2 regions of the Erwinia sp. PME.40.26/001 genome follow, and region 2 is predicted to be linked to the other one. Evidence: predicted binding sites of a transcription regulator. Region 2 holds the regulator's gene; the other holds the start of a gene.
What was found. Region 2 encodes PurR, which represses purine synthesis genes. Its sites were predicted from a motif close to CANGCAAACGTTTGCNTG; they were not measured.

Region 1 (7,226 bases), on a different contig from region 2:
TCAGGGCGATCCCGCCGCCCATCGCCAGCGCCGAGTAGACGGACTGCAGCCGGATAACTTCTCCGCCGTCACGGGCGGCGATAAAGCGCATCGCGGCCAGATGGCAGAGGGTGAAACTGCCGCAGTGGAGAATTTGTGCGGCGATCAGCCAGCCCAGATCGGTGGATGAAGCCATGATACTCCAGCGTACCAGCGCCGAAATACAGGAAAGTAGCAGCAGATCACTCGCGCTCCAGCGGCGAAACAGCCGGTGGCTGGCGGCAAAAATGATGATTTCAGCCACCACCCCCAGCGACCACAGGTAGCCCACCGTGCCCGATGAGTAGCCCGCCTCCTGCCAGTAGATGGCGCTGAACCCGTAATAGGCCGCATGTGCCCCCTGCATCAGCGTCACGCACAGCAGGAAACGCCAGACGGCGTTCTCACTCAGCATCTGCTTCCACTGCGCCCATCCGGCATGCTGTGCCTGTTTTTCCGCCCCCTGCGGCATCACCGCAGGCCGCAGCAGCATCCCGCCGATCATCGCCCCGCAGCCCACACACAGCAGCACTAAAATAGCGTGGTAGGAAAAATGAGTCACCAGCACGCCGGTGAGGGCTGAACTGATAACAAAGGCGAGCGATCCCCAGAGCCGCACCGGGCCGTAGGGCAGCGCAATCTGCCGCTGCCAGGTGGCGGCCAGCGCATCGCTCAGGGGAACCAGCGGTGAGAAGAACAGGTTGAACCCCACCATCACCAGCAACAGCCATAACCACTGGGAACCCGCCCAAAAGCCGAGCGCAAACAGCAGGGTCAGGAGCGCCAGCAGGCGCAGCACCGTAATCAGTCGGGAGGGATTGGTAACGCGGGAAGCAATCATCAGGCTACCGGCAAAGCGCGCAATCATGCCACACCCCAGTAACAGACCGATTTTTTCCGGCTGCAGACCGCTGTCTTTTAACCAGACGCCCCAGAAAGGCAGATAGACGCCATAGGCGAAAAAGTAGGTGAAGTAGCTCAGTCCAAGCCAGTACGTGGAACGTATCGTCATTTTCCCTCCGACAAAGTGGAGGCTAATGTACACCGTGGCGGGAGATAAAAAAATAGCGGGACACGTTGGTGTCCCGCTATCAGTGGTCAGGCTCCCCTGTGGCTGCGAGGAGACGCGCTCAGGTTATGCGTAAACCGGGAAGCGCGCACAGATATCCAGTACCTGCTTCTTCACGCGCTCGCTCACGCCTTCGTCATTGATATTGTCAAGAATATCGCTGATCCAGCCTGCCAGTTCGCGGACTTCTGCTTCTTTAAAGCCGCGACGGGTCACCGCCGGGGAGCCGATACGGATACCGGACGTCACAAACGGGCTCTTCGGATCGTTAGGAACGCTGTTTTTGTTCACGGTAATATTGGCACGACCCAGGGCAGCATCCGCTTCTTTACCGGTCAGGTTCTTGTCCACCAGGTCCAGCAGGAACAGGTGGTTGTGCGTACCGCCGGAGACAACGTTGTAGCCACGCGCCAGGAAGACTTCCACCATCGCTTTGGCGTTTTTAGCAACCTGCTGCTGATAGGTTTTGAACTCAGGCTCCATCGCTTCTTTGAAGGCGACCGCTTTCCCCGCGATAACGTGCATCAACGGGCCACCCTGGCCACCTGGGAAGACGGCAGAGTTCAGCTTCTTGTAAAAATCTTCGTCGCCGCCGTGCGCCAGGATCAGACCGCCACGCGGACCGGCCAGCGTTTTGTGGGTGGTCGACGTCACGATGTGCGCATGAGGAACGGGGTTAGGGTAGACATCAGCCGCGATCAGACCCGCAACGTGCGCCATATCGACGAACAGGTAAGCGCCTACCGTGTCGGCGATTTCACGCATTTTGGCCCAGTCGCACACGCCTGAGTAAGCAGAGAAGCCGCCCACGATCATTTTCGGCTGGTGCTTTTTCGCCAGTTCGGCCAGTTCGTTGTAATCAATCTTACCGCTTTCGTCGATGCCGTAAGGAATAACGTTGTACAGTTTACCGGACAGGTTAACCGGGGAACCGTGAGTCAGGTGGCCACCGTGGGCCAGGTTCATCCCCAGAATGGTATCGCCCGGCTGCAGCAGCGCGGTATAAACGGCGAAGTTGGCCTGAGAACCTGAGTGCGGCTGCACGTTAGCGTAGTCGGCACCGAACAGCGCTTTCGCACGGTCAATCGCCAGTTGCTCAACGATATCCACATACTCACAGCCACCGTAGTAGCGTTTGCCCGGATACCCTTCCGCGTACTTGTTGGTCAACTGAGATCCCTGAGCCTGCATCACGCGTGGGCTGGTGTAGTTCTCTGAGGCAATCAGCTCGATGTGCTCTTCCTGACGCACTTTCTCCTGCTCCATCGCCTGCCATAATTCGGCATCGTAATCGGCAATGTTCATTTCACGCTTTAACATCTGCATCTCCTGACTCAACTGACTTTCAAAAATGAATGCCCCCTCGGGGGTGATGGTAAACAGTTTAAACTGTTTACCCACCCGTTGAATAGCATCACGGCCGCCTTTTTACGCAAACGATTGGCTTCAGGATTGGCAAGGGTTAGTTACAGTTTTCTGCCAGCCCCCGATCGGGGCGTATCCTCGCCCGCCGCAGACAGGCTGTTGTTCTGAAGCGGATGTTACGTGCGAAAAAATACCCCTTAACTCATAAGGTGTATTTACAGAATTAGCTGCGCGGTTATAAGATACATTTAAAATACATGTTTATAATCCCTGCTAAGGAGCACGCCATGCTGGACAGCCAAACCATTGCTACTGTGAAATCCACCATTCCCGCCATTGCTGCACTCGGCCCGCGCCTGGCCGCCCATTTCTATCAGCGTATGTTCAGCCACAATCCTGAGCTGAAAGACATTTTTAATATGAGCAATCAGAGCAGCGGCAACCAGCCTGAAGCGCTGTTTAATGCCGTCTGCGCCTATGCCAGCAACCTGGATAACCTTGCGGCCCTGGGCCCTGCGGTGGAAAAAATCGCCCAGAAACATACCAGTTTTGCGATCCGCCCGGACCAGTATCCCATTGTCGGTAAGCACCTGTTGGCCAGCATTGATGAAATGCTGCATCCGGGAGAAGAAGTCCTTGAGGCCTGGGGTAAAGCCTATGGCGTGCTGGCGGGGATTTTTGTCCAGCGCGAAGAGCAGATTTATGAAGAGACCGAGGAGAAAGTCGGGGGCTGGCGGGGGGGGCAGCGTGAGTTTGTCATGAGTGAGATCACGCCACAAAGCACGGTGATCAAAAGCTTTATCCTCACCCCGACGGACGGTCAGCCAGTGGCAGACTACAAACCCGGCCAGTATCTCGCCCTGTGGGTGAAAGATCCCTCTTTTGCCAATCAGGAGATCCGCCAGTACTCACTGACCCGCACACCAAACGGTCGCGACTACCGTATTGCCGTTCGTCATGAGGAAGGGGGGGTTCTTTCCAGCTGGCTGCATCAGCAACAGCCGGGCCAGCGGGTCCACCTGGCACCGCCCGCCGGGGATTTCTTCCTCGATGTGACCCCGGAGACACCAGTGACACTGATTTCGGGTGGTGTGGGCCTGACGCCCATGCTGGCCATGCTGAACCAGCTGGCAGCCGACAAACATCCTGCCTGTGTCCAGTGGCTGCACGCCACGGAAAACGGGGCCACACACGCCTTCGCTGAAGAAGTGACCAGACTGGGCGCACGGCTGCCGCAGTTCTGGCAGCATGTCTGGTATAACCATCCGCAGGAACAGGATCAGGGCCGCTACGACAGCCGCGGGCTGATGAACCTGCTGCCGCTGGAATCCCGTCTGAGCGATCCGGCCATGCACTACTATCTGTGCGGACCGCTGGCCTTTATGGCGCTGGTAGAGAAACGCCTGCTCGAACTGGGCGTGACGAAAGACCGTATTCATTATGAAGTCTTTGGTCCGCATAAGGCGCTGTAACCCGGCCCTGCGGGGACACCTTCGCCTGTTGCTGAATGTCAGCAGCAGGCGACAGGGTTCCACCCGTTTCACCCCGGATGTCTTTCCGCCCTATTTCTCCGCCTGACGGCGCGCCTCCGTCACCTGCTCAGGTTTCACCCCCGGGGCCTGATTGCCCCAGCTGTGACGCACGTAGTTCATCAGTTCGGCCATCTGAACATCATTCAGCGCCCAGCCGTAACCCGGCATGGTCTGCGCCATCCCCTGCTGTGTAACAGGCGTCTGTGCCCCGTCCAGCACCACGCGCAGCGCGGTCAGCGGATTGTCCGCCGTAAGCGTGGCATTCCCTGCCAGCGCAGGAATGGTGTGAGCGTTGCCCTCACCCTCACTGCCGTGGCAGGTTGAACAGTACATGGCATAGGTTTTCGCCCCTGCGGCGGAAGGCGTGGCGGGATGACTGCGGGCTGCCGGGGCCGCAGGCAGACTCCGCAGATAGACGGCCATGCTGGTGAGGTCGGCCTCCGTCAGATACTGAGTACTGTGGGTGACCACGTCCGCCATCGGTCCGGCTACCGCGCCCCGGGCACTACGCCCGGTTTTCAACAGCGCCACCAGCTCCTCCTCCGGCAATCCTCTCAGCGAGGGAGCATACCAGCCGTCCAGCTCTGCGCCGCTGAGATAAACATCACTCTGCTGATCCAGCGCCTGCTCCTGCATTCCCCAGCCGCGCGGCGTGTGGCAGCTCCCGCAGTGCCCTGCCCCCTGCACAAGATAAGCCCCCCGGTTCCATTGCGCACTCTGTTGCGTATCAGGCTGATAACGGCGGTCTTCATGAAACAGTACGTTCCAGATGCCCAGCGGCCAGCGCGCCGAAAGCAGCCAGGGAATGTCGCTGTCGCGGTTCGCCTGGCTACTGGCGGGCACCTCCCGCAGCAGAAAGTCGTACAGCGCGTGCATATCCGCCTCGCTCATTTTTGCATAAGCGGTGTAGGGCATGGCCGGATAAAGACGATGACCGTCACGAGCTACACCCTGTCGCATCGCCCGGTCAAACTCTGCAAACGTGTAGCGTCCAATGCCGTGTTGTTTATCAGGGGTTATATTGGTGCTGTAAATATCCCCTACCGGCGTGGCAAAGCGCAGCCCGCCCGCCATCGGTACGCCCCCCTGCGCGGTATGGCAGGCCGTACAGTCGGCTGCTTTTGCCACGTATTCCCCCGGCGACATCGCCCAGGTCGGGCCGCCTGCCAGCAGCATAAGGCTGAAGATGGCCCTCTTCATGACGCTTCCCCCGGGGCTGACGTGCCTCCTGCCGGCTCATTGACCGCCCGCCAGGCCTGATCGATAGCCGAGTGTGCGTAAGGGCTCCAGTCGGCGTCGGCGTTGGCAATGAAAATATTACCAACGGGCGCACGGGCGCGTTCGATAGTTCGTTGTGCCTCTTCTTCATCATCAAACATGCCGCTCAGGGCATAAGAGTAGCCGTGTGACCAGCGGTTAACGGTGATCGCCTGGATATCACGCTGATGGTCGAAACCTGCCGGGCCGAGCATCGCCTGCAGCTGTTCACGGATCATCTGCTCATGTACCGAAAACGGCGTGCCCAGCAACATGGCGCGCCCTTTGCGTGACTGCTCACGCGGGCTGAGTCCGCTGCCCGGCAGCGTTGGCACATACACCATGTGCAGCCCGATGGGCAGCCGGGGATCGTGCGGGTGGTGATAACCGCCCAGGCTTACCGGATAGTCGAGCTTAACGCGGGAGTATGGCGCACCGGGCGCATAAAACTCGTGGATGCCCAGCTGAATAAACGGCTGCCAGTTGGCAATCTTCACCTTGCTGTAGACCAGCGGTGCCTTAACGTTTTGCTTCAGTGCCTCCTGCTGCGCGGGCGACATCTGCGGCACCAGATAGGGGATCATCATGTTATAACCGGCCATTATCACCCGTCCGGCGCGTACACGAGTCAGCGTATCACCGGTCATATAGCTCACCTCAGCGTGGTTACCCACATTTACCACCTGCATCCCGGTGCTGTTCAGGCGCAGTCTGACGGGGGAATCCGGCCGGTCTAACTGGCTGTAGTCAAATGTCGCCTGCACGATATCATTCATATTCTGTCCGGCGGAGGTCACAGACGGAATAAGTTTGCGCACCATCAGGCGGGCCAGCGTGGCGTTCCCGTCCGGGAAGTGGAAGACGTAGGGGTCGTCAAGATCGGCCTGAGATTCCTCATCCAGCGGCGGCAGTCCCATACCGTCCAGGCCGGGCAGGTCGCAGATACGCGCATCGCTGCAGGCGGTGGCATCAATACCGACGGCCTGAAAATCGTTAGTCGACTGCTGGAAGTAGCGGATAGCCTGTTCACTTAACCCCACTTTCTCACGCAGGAAGGTGCTGTAACTGTGCTTATCCAGCCAGGCCACTTTTTCCTGCTGGCTCAGTCCTGGCAGATAATCCTTCGGTACCGTATGCAGCGCAATCAGCGCCTCACGGTCGCTTTCCGGCAGCGGAAAATCATTGATAAAGGCCTGCCACGAGCGTCCGTTAAGCCGGTCACGCGGAATATCGTCGGCCACTACCCTGCCCGGATCGCCGCTGACCACTTTGTCCACGCCGAAATTTTTCCTGTCAAAGTAAACTCCACGACTGAGGCCCAGATCCGGGTAGAAGGTTTTATCAAAGCCCTGCTCCATGCCGTCAAGACTGATGCCGAGAGTGTTAATCAGATCCATCACCACCGGGCTAAAATTGGAACGCGGAGACTGGAAGGATTCACTGCCGCCGTAACCCAGCAGCCCGTTAAGCTCATTACGTTTAGCATGGCCGCCAAAGTCATCATGGTTATCAATCAACAGAATACGCTGCTGTTTCCCATGGAGCTGCTGCCAGAAACAGGCGGCCGCCAGACCGCTGATCCCGGCCCCGACCACCACCAGATCGTAGTCTTCGGTTACCGGCTGAGAGTCGAAATCGAACGCCACATTATCGCGGCCCAGGCGGTGGGCATTTTCAAAGGATCCCGGATGGTTGCCGCGCAGACCGGTAAGCGAAGGAGGATAGTACAGCGTCTTTTGCGCCTGTAACGGCGAGGCCTGTAATATCTGCAGGGGGGTCATACCGGCGGCGACAGTGATCGCGACGCCGTTGAGAAAATCGCGGCGGGTGATAGCCATAATCGTCCTTAACTGTTGAAAAGTGGCAGTTCAGCCTGAAGGCTTCGGGGGGCTTATTGTCCGGACAGGAGAGCGATTGTCAAAGGAAGGGAGAAAGACGGGCAGAAATAACAACAGGGGCCTGAACCGACAGGCCCCTGAGCAGTC
Region 2 (7,226 bases):
GACATATCGTCGCCCTGTTTGCACACGCCGGTCTAGCGTGCGACCCGTAACCCACCCTGTATACCGTGGGTAAAGACCACCTGCCAGAGCTGAATATCCCTGGCGCGAAAGGCACCGGCACAGGCATTCAGATAGTAAGTAAACATCCGTTTAAAGCGGTCGCCATATTTATCCGACAGCGCTGGCCATGCGTCAAGAAAACGCTGATACCACTGCATCAGGGTCAGATCATAATCCGCGCCAATATTGTGCCAGTCTTCCATAACAAAAAACGGCTCACTCGCATCCGCAATATGACGAACTGATGGCAGACAGCCATTGGGGAAAATATATTTATCAATCCACGGGTCAACATTATTGTCGGTCTTATTGGCACCAATGGTGTGCAGCAGGAAAATACCCTCAGGTTTCAAATTACGGTTTACGACGTCGAAATAGGTAGCATAATTCTTGGGGCCGACGTGCTCAAACATCCCGACGGAGACAATACGATCAAACTGTTGGTTAAGATCGCGATAGTCCTGCAGTTGGATGGTGACGTCCAGACCTTCGCAGCGCGCCTGAGCCAGCTTCTGCTGTTCGGCTGAAATGGTCACGCCGACCACGCTGACGTTAAAGTGACGCGCAGCATATTCGGCCAGCCCCCCCCAGCCGCAGCCGATATCCAGCAGCGACATGCCCGGGGCCAGCTGAAGCTTTTCGCAGATCATCTGCAGCTTCGCTTCCTGGGCTTCTTCCAGCGTGCTGGCCTGCTTCCAGTAACCGCAGGAGTATTGCATATAGGGGTCGAGCATCCGGGTAAACAGGTCGTTACCCAAATCGTAATGCTCTTTACCGACAATCCACGCGCGCCTGCGGGATTGCAGATTTGTCAGGCGGGCAGCAGCGACGCGAAGCGTGTCGCGAAAATGGTGGGGGAGTTGTTGATCGAGCTTCGCGGACAGCACGCGCTGGAAGAAAATATCCAGCCGGTCACACTCCCACCAGCAATCCATATAGCTTTCACCTAACCCCAGCGAACCTTCCTGCAGCACACGCTTAAAAAAGTCGGGGGTAGCGATGCGGATATCCCAGCTACGGGTTCCGTTAATTTCAATATCTGCTTTGCTCAACATCTCCTGGACGATGCGATACCACTGATTATCTTCCAGGTTCACTTCTTCTATGCACGATGAACTCATAGCTTCCCCATCACCCTGTGTGATTGAAACCTGAGAAAAAGAATCGTCTTTCCTGCAGGTTTGTGAGAGCACTTGTGGCGCATGCCACAGTCTGATATCCGACGTTAAAAGAGGCTTGATATGAAATTAGCAGAGGTCGCAAAAATGTCACGCGGAAGAACACTTCGACAACCCTGTCAGTATGCAACAGCAGCGATGACCGGAGGTCATCGCCAACTTCAAAAGTGTTGTGTATTTGTTATTTTATAATGCGCGATAAATTATAGGCTGAGGCCTGAGAATATTCAACGCATTATTGTTAGGGTGCTAACTAAGTATTATCTGAGCATTTAGCGGGATTCTTCCGCTGTCTGCCAGGCCTGTTTTTGCTCTGCGCTGCGCTGCGCAAGGTAACCGGCAATGGCGAGGAAGATCGTGCCTGCCATCACCAGCGTGGTGGTATACAGTGCGGACTCGATCCACGTCGACACGACCATGCTGGCCAGGAAGCAGAGGCCAAGCTGGAGCATGTTTTGCAGTGCCGCCGCTTTGCCTGTCGCATGAGGAAAAGGCAGCAGGGCACTGGACACCACGATAGGATAAATAGCACCATTCGCCATCGCCATGCCGCAGAAAGGCAGCAGCAGGGCAAACAGCGACGGTTCAGGCTGCAACGCCACCAGATAAATAGCCGCAATGCTCAGGCTGTAAAATGCCAGCAGCCAGGGCAGTAGCTGACGTCCGGCAAAGCGATTAAGCAGGGCGCGGCAGCTGAACCCCCCAATCAAAAACGCCACCGTCTGGGGGACATAGCTCAGGCCGATATCACCGGGCGAGAGGCCTAACTTGCCCAGAATAAACGGCGATCCGGTGAGCCAGGCAAAGAAGCTAGCGGAGCAGGCGGCATAAATTGCCACATTGCCACTGTAGAGGGGCGATTTCAGCAAGGTAAAGAAGCCAGGCGCGGGCGTTTTCACCGTGTCTTTGACAACGCGGGAAGGCGATGGCAGGCGCAGCGTTGGGATCAGCAGCATCACGCTTATCACCAGCAGTGCGACGAAGATAGCGCGCCAGGAAAAGTGCTGTAACAGCCAGGCTCCCAGCAAGGGTGCCAGCGCGGGAGACAGCGCCACCAGCGGCATAATCGTGGCAAATATGCGATTGGCCTGCGCACCGCTGTAGCGATCAACGACCAGCGCCTGCCAGCTGACGGCCGCTGCACATACGCCGACGGCCTGCACAAAGCGCATCGCCAGCAGCCAGGGTGCCGACTCCACCCACAGCATGGCGGCGCAGCCAATGGCGAACAGGCTGAGACCCATCACCAGCACGGGCTTACGGCCGATGCGGTCAGAGAGCGGGCCCCAGACCAGTTGCGCACAGGCAAAACCGGCAAGGAAAATACTCAGGCTGGCGCTGATGGCACCGGCTTGGGTGCCCAGATCCTGCTGCATTACGCCAAAAGCGGGGAGGTACATATCGGTGGCAAGAAAACCCAGCATACTCAGTATGGCCAGGTAAAACATAAATCCTTTGGAACGCATGGTTTTTAACTCTTATCAGACAATTTTTTCACGTGCGCAGTGTAATCCCGTGCCGAGTGCGCTGTGAAACGCTATTATTCGTCTATTGCAGTGAAATAATTTGAAGGCAAGTTATGTGGTCTGAATATTCTCTCGAAGTGGTTGACGCTGTCGCCAGAACGGGCAGCTTTACCGCCGCAGCGGCAGAGCTTCATCGCGTACCATCTGCGGTCAGCTACACCGTTCGCCAGCTTGAGGAGTGGCTGGCTGTGAGCCTGTTTGAACGCCGCCATCGCGACGTGGTGTTGACCGAGGCGGGTCGCGTATTCAGTGAAGAGGGGCGGGCTGTTATCAAAAAAATGCTTGCCACGCGAACCCGCTGCCAGCAGGTGGCAAACGGCTGGCGCGGGCAGATTAACATTGCGGTGGACAGGATTGTACGGCCGGCGCGCACGCGTCAGCTGGTGGTGGATTTTTATCGTCATTTCCCGGACATGGAGCTGCACATCATGCCGGAGGTGTTTAACGGCGTCTGGGATGCGCTGGCTGACGGTCGCGTGGACGTGGCAATAGGCGCAACCCAGGCCATTCCTGTGAGGGGGCGTTTTGCCTTTCGCGACATGGGCAGTCTGAACTGGCGCTGCGTAGTCCAGTCCCAACATCCGCTGCACCGTTACGAAGGCGCGCTGAGTGAAGCGCTGATCCGCGAATGGCCCTCGCTGGTGCTGGAGGATACGTCGCGGGCGCTGCCGAAGCGCACAACCTGGACGCTGGACAATCAGCGGCGGCTGGTGGTACCGGACTGGGAAAGCGCATTCGACTGCCTGCGTGCCGGGCTGTGCGTCGGGATGGTACCGGGGCACTTTGCCCAGCCCTGGCTGCAACAGCAGGTGCTGGGTGAGCTGACGCTGGCCTCGCCGTTTCCTGACAGTCCCTGCTACCTCAGCTGGTCTGAGCACAGCGCCTCACCGGCGCTGAACTGGTTGCTGGCCTATCTGGGCAATACCGAAACGCTGAATGCAGAATGGCTGAGTGAACAGCCCGGGATCTGATGCGCGGATATTAACGGCGATAGTCGCGGAAGGGGCCGTCGGCAACGGAGCGGCGTTCGATCAGTGAAGGATGCACTTCAATCGTCTGCTGCTCTTCACGTTTGCTGGTGATGCGGTCAAGCAGCATATCAAAGGCTGTTTCCCCCAGACGCTCTTTTGGCTGGTGTACGGTGGTCAGCGCCGGGGTGAAGTAACGGGCGTTGCGCACGTTATCATAACCGATCACCGAAATATCCTGCGGTACGCGCAACCCCATCTCGTCCGCTGCGCAAATCGCACCCATCGCCATAATATCTCCCCCACAGAAGATCGCCGTCGGACGCTGCTTCTGTGACAGTATTTGCTGCATGGCGCGGTAGCCAGATTCCGGTTCAAAGTCGCCCTGTACCAGCCATTCATCGCGCAGGGTAATCCCGGCTTCAGCCAGTGCTTTCAGGAAGCCCGCATGGCGACCGCCGCCGGTATTGCGTTCCAGCTGTCCCGGGATCGCCCCGATATCACGATGGCCGCGCTCGATCAGATAACGCCCCGCCAGATAGCCGCCTTCAAAAGCGTTATCGAGCACGGTATCGGTAAAGTCTCCGCGTGACTCGCCCCAGTCCATCACCACCATTGGAATATTACGGTTCTCTTCCAGCATGGCTATCAGGGGGTCAGGATATTCTGAACACATGACCAGCAGGCCATCGACACGCTTCTGCGCCATCATCGACAGATACGCCTGCTGCTTTTGCAGATCGTTATGCGCATTGCCGAGGATCAGCGTATAGCCTTTAGCAAAGCAGCGGTTTTCAATCGCTTCAATGATTTCGGCAAAGTAGGGGGCTTCACTGGATGTGGCCAGCAGCCCGATGGTTTTGGTGTGGTTCACCTTAAGACTGCGGGCAACGGCGCTGGGGGAGTAATGCAAAGCTTTAATTGCCGCCCATACCGCTTCGCGCGTCTCTTCGGCTACAAAGCGCGTTTTGTTGATGACATGGGACACGGTGGTGGTGGACACACCGGCACGCTTTGCCACATCCTTAATTGTTGCCATTAAAATCCTACTCCTGGTGTTATCGTAACGTACTGATAACAATTTGGTTAAACGTTTGCCTGCGCGCCGCTATTGCTGCCCGACGAGAACGATCTGGGGTGCTGTCTCAAAGATTCGGGGAGGGGTAAAATCATCCGTAGAGTGACATGCAGCGCTGACTTAAAACGTTTCCGGGCGTGTTGCGCAACGGAAAGGAATAATTCTAACAAGGCTGGGCGCAGAAAACGAGATTTTTACGGGTAAGTATGGGAAAATCTGTTGGCTTACACATTGCAGGGTTATTAAGGAGAAAATATGAACACCGATATGAAAATGACAGCGCTGGCGGTGGTGGGTTCACTGCTGATGATTATTGCGTTTAGTTTTACCGCAGTCATGCACTAAGTCCGGCCCGGGAGGAGGTGACCCCTCCCGTATACCCATCACGCTGACGGCACAGTTAACGAATTGTCTTCGGTGTCATCACCCGGCGTGCGCCGATGTAATGCTCCTGCCAGTAATCTTCACTCAGTGCACTGACCTGGATATCTTTACCGGTGCGCGGAGACTGAATAAATTTGCCCCCACCCAGATAAACCCCTACGTGGTCGGCCGTGCCGCGACCGTTAATGCGGAAGAAGACCAGGTCCCCTTTTTCCAGCTGATCGCGTTTGACCGAGGCGGCATCGCGCAGGTGATACATTTCATTTGCCGTACGGGGGATTTTGAACTTCACCAGATCTTTGTAGGCGTACCACACCAGACCGCTGCAGTCGAAGCCGGTTTTAGGTGAGGTACCGCCCCACTGATAGGGTTTGCCGAGTTGCCCCATCAATTTTGTCATCGCTGTCTCGCGCGCTTTTTGATAGCGGGCGCGGTGGGCTTTACTCAGTTTCAGCGGGCCTGAAAGCTGCGCGTCATCGCGTTGCGCAACTTTGCGCCCGGCGCGATCGCGACCATAGTGCTTCTTGTCGGCTTTTTTGTTGGCGGCGATTTTTTTGCTTAAGGACTTTTTCGTTACTTTAGCCGTGCGCAACGGTTTTGCCGCCACTTTACTCCTGGCTTTTTCTTTGAGTTTTTTTGCCGGCACCAGACGTGCTGTTTTAGCGGCGGTCTTCCTGGCGGGTTCTTTTGCTTTTTTACTGACCGGTTCTTTCACTTTTTTCGTGGAGGCGGTCTTGACCGGGCGGCGTTTGCGACGCTCATCTTCACGTGCGGTAGTGCGATCGGCTTTTTGCTGATTCGCATTAATAGGGGTATGTGGCGATGCGTGCGCCATATTGAAGAACAACTGGGTGAAAGCCAGTATGCAGAGCGTGATGAGTAAACGCATCGTTCCCATTAACAGTTTGTGCGCTGCAAAAGGTCGCAACGGAGTCAGAAAAGGCATTTCTGCGCGAAGGCAGAAGGTTAGGGCAATTCTAATCTAACTTCTTAACAAAGGGTAAGGTCTTTTTTGTTTCAATAATACAGATCAAGTAAATGGCGCAAAATTGAACGGTATCAGTTGTTTATCTCAGCAGTAAACGCAAAACGGGCGCTAACTTGTGCAGCAGCGATGATAAGAAAATGTTATTTTGTTTCCCTGTTTTGTTCTCAGGTCACATTTTTACCCTTTCGCCATGTAAAAATGTCATTTTCATCACCCGGACAGAGTCGCTACAATAAGCAGGCTGCGCCTAGCCTACACATGAAGTATTGTATTGAGGAAGACATTTATGAGTACTGTTGAAAAAATTCAACGCCAGATCGCTGAAAACCCTATTCTGTTATACATGAAAGGTTCTCCGAAACTGCCAAGCTGCGGTTTCTCTGCTCAGGCCGTTCAGGCACTGTCTGCCTGCGGTGAGCGTTTCGCGTACGTTGATATTCTGCAGAACCCTGACATTCGCGCAGAGATGCCAAAATATGCTAACTGGCCAACCTTCCCACAGCTGTGGGTGGACGGTGAGCTGGTCGGTGGCTGCGACATTATTATTGAAATGTACCAGCGCGGCGAACTGCAGCAGCTTATTAAAGAGACGGCGCAAAAATATCCGTCTGATGCTGCTGAGTAAGCCAGGCAGCGTGCCGGCATAAAAAAACCGGGCCTTTTCAGGCCCGGTTTTTTTTACGACGTGATGGCGTTACGCTTCGCTGTCGTTATGTGCCGGATCGGCTGGCAGCGGCCAGCCGCCAAGCCGTTTCCAGCGGTTCACCAGCTCACAGAACAGGTCAGCGGTCTGCAGGGTGTCGTACAGGGCAGAGTGCGCCTGGGCATTATCAAACGGCATTCCCGCTGCGGTGCACGCTTTTGCCAGAACCGTTTGCCCCAGTACCAGCCCGCTCAGGGCCGCCGTGTCAAAAGTGACGAAGGGATGGAAGGGGTTACGCTTCATGCTGGCGCGTTCGGCGGCGGCATTGACAAAGTTCAAGTCGAAGGTGGCGTTATGCGCCACCATGATCGCCCGGCTACAGCCGCTCTCTTTAATGCCTT

Region 1: glyA (serine hydroxymethyltransferase) is a predicted target of PurR. The motif match lies at 2,517-2,534, and genes of this name have one in related genera.

Annotation. Positions count from the first base shown of each region.
Region 1 is NZ_JBVHNP010000011.1:38,110-45,335, forward strand. It holds gene ACZ3HG_RS20575 (3-phenylpropionate MFS transporter) at 1-1,030, opposite strand, end outside; gene glyA (serine hydroxymethyltransferase) at 1,154-2,407, opposite strand; gene hmpA (NO-inducible flavohemoprotein) at 2,740-3,924, shown strand; gene ACZ3HG_RS20590 (c-type cytochrome) at 4,015-5,184, opposite strand; gene ACZ3HG_RS20595 (NAD(P)-binding protein) at 5,181-7,079, opposite strand.
Region 2 is NZ_JBVHNP010000001.1:371,240-378,465, forward strand. It holds gene cfa (cyclopropane fatty acyl phospholipid synthase) at 33-1,181, opposite strand; gene punC (purine nucleoside transporter PunC) at 1,511-2,704, opposite strand; gene punR (DNA-binding transcriptional activator PunR) at 2,818-3,735, shown strand; gene purR (HTH-type transcriptional repressor PurR) at 3,746-4,771, opposite strand; gene cydH (cytochrome bd-I oxidase subunit CydH) at 5,066-5,155, shown strand; gene ACZ3HG_RS02070 (C40 family peptidase) at 5,211-6,083, opposite strand; gene ACZ3HG_RS02075 (Grx4 family monothiol glutaredoxin) at 6,469-6,807, shown strand; gene rnt (ribonuclease T) at 6,877-7,226, opposite strand, start outside.